Regions from separate parts of the Anaerobacillus sp. 1_MG-2023 genome, predicted to be linked through region 1. Evidence: riboswitches for the same ligand, from Rfam matches in the RefSeq annotation. Region 1 holds a riboswitch; the other holds the start of a gene.
What was found. Region 1 has a riboswitch for cyclic di-GMP ahead of Q4550_RS08270 (anti-repressor SinI family protein). Riboswitches for the same ligand answer to the same signal wherever they lie in the genome.

Region 1 (3,548 bases):
AATTTTGAGCGGCTTCTTACATTAAAATTGTGTTTTTTCTTCAAGAAAGCTTTTCAGTTCAGAAATCGGCATTCTCTTTTGTTCCATTGTGTCACGGTCACGAATCGTCACTTGTTGGTCTTCAACAGAATCAAAATCAAATGTAATGGCATACGGTGTACCAACTTCATCATGACGACGGTAACGTTTACCAATTGAGCCAGCCTCATCATAATCAACCATAAAGTATTTTGAAAGTTCCGCATGAACAGCACGCGCTTCTTCAGAAAGCTTCTTAGATAGAGGGAATACAGCAGCTTTAAACGGAGCGATCGCTGGATGGAAGTGCATCACACTTCTAGTTGTGCCATCTTCTAGCTCCTGTTCTTCATATGCTTCAATCAAGAAAGCAAGAGTGACGCGGTCAGCACCAAGTGAAGGCTCAATGCAATAAGGTACATACTTCTCACCTGTTTGTTGATCGTGATAAGTGAAATCTTCATTGGAATGTTCCATATGCTGCTTTAAGTCGTAATCTGTTCGAGAAGCAACACCCCAAAGTTCGCCCCAACCAAATGGGAACTTGTACTCGATATCAGTTGTTGCATTACTATAATGCGACAGTTCATCTTCCGCATGCTCACGCAGTCGGATGCTATCTTCTTTTACACCAAGATTTAGAAGCCAGTTTTTGCAGTACTCTTTCCAATACTCATGCCACTCTAGTTCGTTACCTGGCTTACAGAAGAATTCAAGCTCCATTTGTTCAAATTCACGAGTACGGAATGTAAAGTTTCCAGGTGTAATTTCATTCCGGAAGCTTTTTCCAACTTGTGCAATACCAAAAGGCACTTTCTTACGCATAGAGCGTTGAACATTTTTAAAGTTTACGAAGATTCCCTGCGCCGTTTCTGGGCGAAGGTAAATTTCACTCGTGCTCGATTTTGTTACACCTTGATGGGTTTTAAACATAAGATCAAATTGACGGATTTCTGTGAAATCTTCACTGCCACACTCCGGGCAAGTAATATGATTTTCTTTCATCAAACGCTCCATTTCTTCAAATGAAAGGCCGTCTGCAATCATGTCCTCTTCTTCAGTTGAAAGAGCGTCCTCAATTAATTTATCTGCACGGTGACGTGTTTTACAGCTTTTGCAATCAATTAAAGGATCATTGAAATTACCTAAATGTCCTGAAGCTTCCCACGTTTTTGGATTCATTAGAATGGCGGCATCTAGACCACTATTATAAGGTGATTCTTGAACAAACTTCTTCCACCATGCATCTTTAATATTTTTCTTAAGTTCTACACCAAGTGGTCCATAATCCCATGTATTTGCTAGTCCACCGTAAATATCAGAACCAGGGAAAATAAATCCTCTGTGCTTCGATACTGAAACGATCTGATCCATTGAAATTGTCATGTCATTCTCTCCTTTTTTCTCAATCAATATAAAAAGCTCCCAATCCATGGACAAAAAATGTCCAGGGACGAGAGCTTATGCACCCGCGGTTCCACCCTAGTTGATGCAAATAAGGCATCCACTTTAAGTAACGTAACTCCAGACTGCCGTTTCATCAGACCTCGTTCGGGCTTCCACCGTCCCCGAATCGCTAAAAACAAGGTTACTCTGACTACTATTTATCCTTCATAGTTAGTATGGTTTATGTATGCAATTGATATGACATATGATACAAAAAATATTGCCCTAAAGTCAAGGAATATTCATTTCACACCGTATTTGCTTTCATCAAAGCTTATCACAAAAAAAACGACCTTATAGGTCGTCATGCATTTATGTATATTCATAGATGTCGGTTTTTGTGTTGTTTTAAGAATGCTTGTACCTCTTCTTTCTTCAATCCAAGTTCTCTGGCAGCCCTCATGAGAATAACCCATTCTTGATCAAGTACCTTCTTAGGCTTAGGTTTAGCCATGGTCATTCTTTTCTCCTCCTTCATGGGTTTTCCAGGAGGACCAGCCGTCATCGTTGGAGAACCAACATTAGACCTGTGTCTTTGCGTCCCATCCTTTAGGATGGTTTGCCCTTGTCTGGAGAATTCAGAAATGACACATTCCGACCATAAACTTACAAAATACACAACTTTTTAGTGAATCGATGTGATTATCGAGAAGTTTGACGTTATATGCTACTAATATACCAGTTATTCGATGAAAATTCAAAATATTTTTAAATTTCCATTTCTACTTCTAACATCCTACGATTTCACTCATATGCTAACTGTATTCCCTGAATATATTTTTCGCAAAGGAAGAGTGATATGCAGAGAAATCACATTAGTACCGCTTGGAGCGGTAAACATGTTGTTTTACTTCGTTGTGAACCCATCTCTAGCACCGTAAAAACCATGTATAAAAGTATTCATGCCCCAACAGAACCATTACATCCACATTGTAGTGAAACACTCTCTACTTACCTTAGCATTGGATATACAGTTGCATTTGTTCATTCATTAATTGACGGCTCCATCGAATATGTTCTAACAAAATAAAAGAAGGTTGCCTTCGCAACCTTCTCTTTTGTTTAGAATTGACTTAAATATTCTTTCACCTGATCTGGATTTTTGGTATTCGCACTATGCAAGTGACCAATCTTTTTGCCGTCTTTATAGACAAGAAGGCTCGGGATACCCATAACATCATTTTCCTCTGTAATTTCAGGGAATTGTTCAATATCGATTTGAGCCCATTGCTTTTCATGATGCGCATTCATTATATCATCAATAAAAAAGTCAAGGCGCTTGCAATCCGGGCACCAGTTAGCTTCATATTTTAGAATGGATACGTCATTATTGTTAATGAATGACTGATAAGAATCAGCTGTTTCAATCTTCTTCATGATTATCTCTCCTTCACCTATATCTTCATTAACAATTATATCGAAATAATCATTGAATGTCTGTAAGAAAGCTTACGTTAATTCACACTAAGATAGTGCAACCTGAACAGCTGTTCTTGATCAGTCCATGTTTTCATTGGTGTGAAACCTGAATTCTCTGCTAACTGTTTAAGTTCTTTAAGATTCTGTTCGAGTCGGATAGTATTCTTCTGGCTATGTGATTTCTTCAGATAGCTCTGATCCATTGCGAAGTTTTTAATGATTACTTATCATCTGCAAGACGAATGCCGGTAAATTGCCAGCGTTTATCTGGACCAAAGAAATTTCGATAAGTCGGACGAATATGAGATACGGAGGTAACACATGATCCGCCTCTTAGAATCATCTGACTGCTCATGAATTTTGCATTATACTCACCCAACGCCCCGTCAAGCGGTTTATTACCAGGGTAAGGCATATAAGGACTTTTCGTCCATTCCCACACATCTCCATAGGCTTTTTTTATTCTACCTTCATTTTCCTTGATCGATGCCACGGGATGATAGATGCCATCTTCAACAAAATTACCCGCAATCGGCTGATCGCGAACTGCAAGTTCCCATTCGGACTCAGAAGGAAGTCTTTTACCTACAAAGCTTGCATATGCTTCAGCTTCGTAGTAACTAATATGTGTAACAGGTTCTTCTATATTTAGTGGAACTAACCCA
Region 2 (3,548 bases), on a different contig from region 1:
GTAGCGGTGAATTTGATTTATTGAAGAAGTGAACAGATGGTAAAGAAAAAAAGGGTGCCCTGCTGAAGGGCATCCTTTTCTAGTTGGTTATGGTTAGTTAAATCGTTAGATGGGGAAATTTAAAATTCTTCATAAGTAGCTGGATCTTGATCATTCAATCGTCCATTTGTTTTCGTTAATTCAGCCATCATCGCCATTTCTGTTTCATTTAAAGAAAAGTCAAAGATAGAGAGGTTCTCAAGCTGACGTTCTGGAGAAGATGATTTAGGAATCGGGATGGATCCTAATTGATAATGCCAGCGTAAAATCACCTGAGAGACTGATTTGTTATGTTGATTTGCTATTTGACTAATCGTTTCATTTTCTAAAATGTCAGTCACTCGAGCTAGCGGACTCCAGGATTGTGTTTTGATGTTGTTTTGTTGATGGAATCTTCTCTGATCTTCCTGGTTGAAGAAGGGGTGTAGTTCGATTTGATTGATACTTGGCTTTACGCCGGTTTCTTTCTCCAATTGCTCAAGATGCTCCGGAAGGAAATTACATACGCCAATCGAGCGAATGAGTCCCCATTTCTTAGCGTCAATTAGAGCTTGCCAAGCTTCTGGATAAAGACCTTGTTTAGGGTTCGGCCAGTGAATGAGGTACAAATCATAATAATCAAGATTGGCTCTATATAACGACTCCTGAATAGCCGTAACCGCTTTATTATATTCGTGATAGCGACCTGGTAATTTAGAAGTGACGCGCAGTTCATTTCTAGGAACTGTACTTCGACGAATGGCTTCGCCTACGGTACCTTCATTTTCGTAATTGTAAGCTGTATCGATGAGGCGATAGCCAACATCAATCGCACTATTAATTGCAGTTGCGCCTTCATTTCCATTTAGTTTGTAAGTACCGAAACCGATAGCGGGTAGTGTAAGTCCATCATTCAACGTTAGTTCTGGGATTGATTCCTTCATCAAAGATCATTCCTTTCAATAATAATCACCTTTTTTATCACACTTTAAATCTACCACTTCCTAAAAAATGCAAACATATGTAAGCGTATTAACAGTGAATTTATTTGTGAAAGGGGGAGAGATCAAATGAAAAATATCAAAAAAAGCTTATTGGCTAGAAGAGACCAAATAAGCTTCTTTTATATTTAGAGAGTCATGAGAAGCGGCTTCATCAAGTGCAATTGAGGATTTTTTCATAACACTCTGTTCGTGTTTGGGGAGGAGTGATTCCTCTTCTAATGATTTCACTAGTTAACATTTCAATAAAAGCTTCATCTAATTGAAGAGTATACGCATCACAAAAAGCGATTAGTAAATCCTTAGTTGATAAGAGTCGCAATCTATTCGACCTCCCTGTTCTATTTGGTTTTGTTTAAACGGTTATTGAAAAGCGCTGCTTAATTTTGACGTTTGGCGTAATCAAAATAATGAAGCAGAATCTTTTTCCCTTTTAACCGTTTTTCCAAATAAGAGATAAACAAGGAGGTGGTGTATGGCTCATAGAAGTTATTCCGATGGGCATGAATTTCTTGAATAGCTAATTGGTCAGAATGTTTTGGACGATAAGCTCGATCAGACGTCATTGCAATGTAGCTATCGATGACTCGAAGAATCGAAACAGATCGAGGAATTTGCTCATCGTGTAATTGGTAAGGATAGCCAGTACCATCGTTATTCTCATGATGATTTAGTATAAGAGACGGCTCAATATCAATCTCTGGAAAATCATTAAGTAGTTCTATTCCAAACTCTGGATGCTGCTCGACATACTCTTTCTCATAAAGGGTTAGTGGGCTCTTTTTTTGAAGGATTTCTGTTGGAACAAGCAGTTTACCGATGTCATGTAGCAAAACAGACTCAAGAAAGGGTCGTTTCAACAATGACCGGAAATTGTAATGCAAACAGAAATCAATGAAATAGCTCGTTGTTTGCACCGAATGGACGAAGGCATGAGGATCGTGACGCCTTAGCAGTTCCATTATCCGTCGTGACTGCAATGAAAATAAATGAGTGTGCCCGTACAATGTACACTTTTCCATGTTCATTCTCCTTTTTAAGGAGCCGGTTGCACTACTTACTCCCTATCACTCAAGTGCCCAGGCTAGAATGATAGTTCATCGCATTCTCTTTTTTTGTGGATCTCTTACTGAGGTATCATGTCATGAGGATATACTTATATAATCATTACCATAAAAAGTGGGATTTGTTAATAGCTTAATGTGTTATGATAGGTTTATTTTTGAAAGGAGATTGGAATATGAAATCTGACGTATTAATTGTTGGCGCGGGTCCGACTGGACTTGTATTAGCCCTCCATCTGGCGAAATATGGAGTTTCATTTCGAATAATTGAGAAAAATGCGGGACCCGGAGAAGCATCACGTGCGCTAATTGTACACGCTAGAACGCTAGAATTCTATGACCAAATGGGCTTCGCAGAAGAAGTCATCCATCAGGGGATTAAAGTGAAGACTATCCAATTTCGAGAAGGAAAGAAAGCAAAGGCGAACATATATTTTCGTGATCTTGGAAAAGGATTAAGTCCTTTCCCATTTGCCCTAAGCTATCCACAAGATGATCACGAGCAGCTGCTAATTAACAAATTAGCCGACGAAGGCGTTGAGGTGGAATGGGAGACAGAGTTGGTTTCGTTTATGGATGAAGGGGACCATGTTCAAGCCGTTATTAAAAAAGATAATAAGGAAGAACGGAGTGAGTTTTCATATATATGCGGGTGTGATGGGGCGCATAGTACTGTTCGAAGAGAGCTTGCTTTTGATTTTCCAGGTGGAACGTACGAGGAACTGTTTTTTGTGGCGGATGTTAAAGCGAACACCGGACAAATAGCTGAAAGTAGTTTAAATGTGTATTTAGATTCTGACACCTTTTACTTATTCATGCCGGTTAGAAGCACGGGAATGGAACGGATTATTGGAATAGTTCCTCGCAATTTAACCGATCAAAGCTCAGTTGCGTTCAAGGATTTCCAGTCGCTGATCGAGCAGAGAACAGGCTTAACGATTCAACATGTGAACTGGTTCCAAACGTACAAAGTCCATCATCGCGTTAGCAGTCACTTTAGAAAAGGACGTGCGTTTATTGCCGGAGATGCTGGACACATTCATAGCCCGGCTGGCGGACAGGGCATGAACACCGGTATTGGGGACGCGGTGAACTTAGCGTGGAAGCTAGCTGCAGTGTTGCTTCGGAAAACGGACGAAGGCATTCTTGATACATTTGAAGAAGAGCGTATTAACTTTGCGAGAACGTTAATCGATACAACTGATCGGGCGTTTACTTCTATTATAGGTGACCACATGACGAGCAAACTACTGCGGAAAATCGTCATACCCAACGTGGCTCCATTTACGCTTCGTTCCTTTTCCATTGCTCGAAAAGCAGCCTTTAGAAGGCTTTCTCAAATCAACATTCATTATCGCGACAGTCAACTTAGTGTTGGTACAGCGGGGAAAGTTCATGGTGGAGATCGCCTGCCATGGATCCAAACAGAATCATGCATTAATTATGATGCGCTTAAGTCAATGGA

Region 2: it holds a riboswitch for cyclic di-GMP, as region 1 does, so the genes downstream of both, Q4550_RS01860 (HD-GYP domain-containing protein) here and Q4550_RS08270 (anti-repressor SinI family protein) in region 1, are expected to answer to the same signal.

Annotation. Positions count from the first base shown of each region.
Region 1 is NZ_JAUORD010000003.1:368,134-371,681, reverse strand. Features, by position in the region: gene Q4550_RS08275 (glycine--tRNA ligase) at 22-1,404, opposite strand; gene Q4550_RS08270 (anti-repressor SinI family protein) at 1,787-1,924, opposite strand; cyclic di-GMP riboswitch class I at 1,950-2,038, opposite strand; gene Q4550_RS08265 (hypothetical protein) at 2,264-2,494, shown strand; gene Q4550_RS08260 (thioredoxin family protein) at 2,527-2,841, opposite strand; gene egtB (ergothioneine biosynthesis protein EgtB) at 3,104-3,548, opposite strand, start outside.
Region 2 is NZ_JAUORD010000001.1:353,534-357,081, reverse strand. Features, by position in the region: gene Q4550_RS01865 (aldo/keto reductase) at 120-962, opposite strand; gene sda (sporulation histidine kinase inhibitor Sda) at 1,174-1,341, opposite strand; gene Q4550_RS01860 (HD-GYP domain-containing protein) at 1,400-2,041, opposite strand; cyclic di-GMP riboswitch class II at 2,053-2,136, opposite strand; gene Q4550_RS01855 (FAD-dependent monooxygenase) at 2,260-3,548, shown strand, end outside.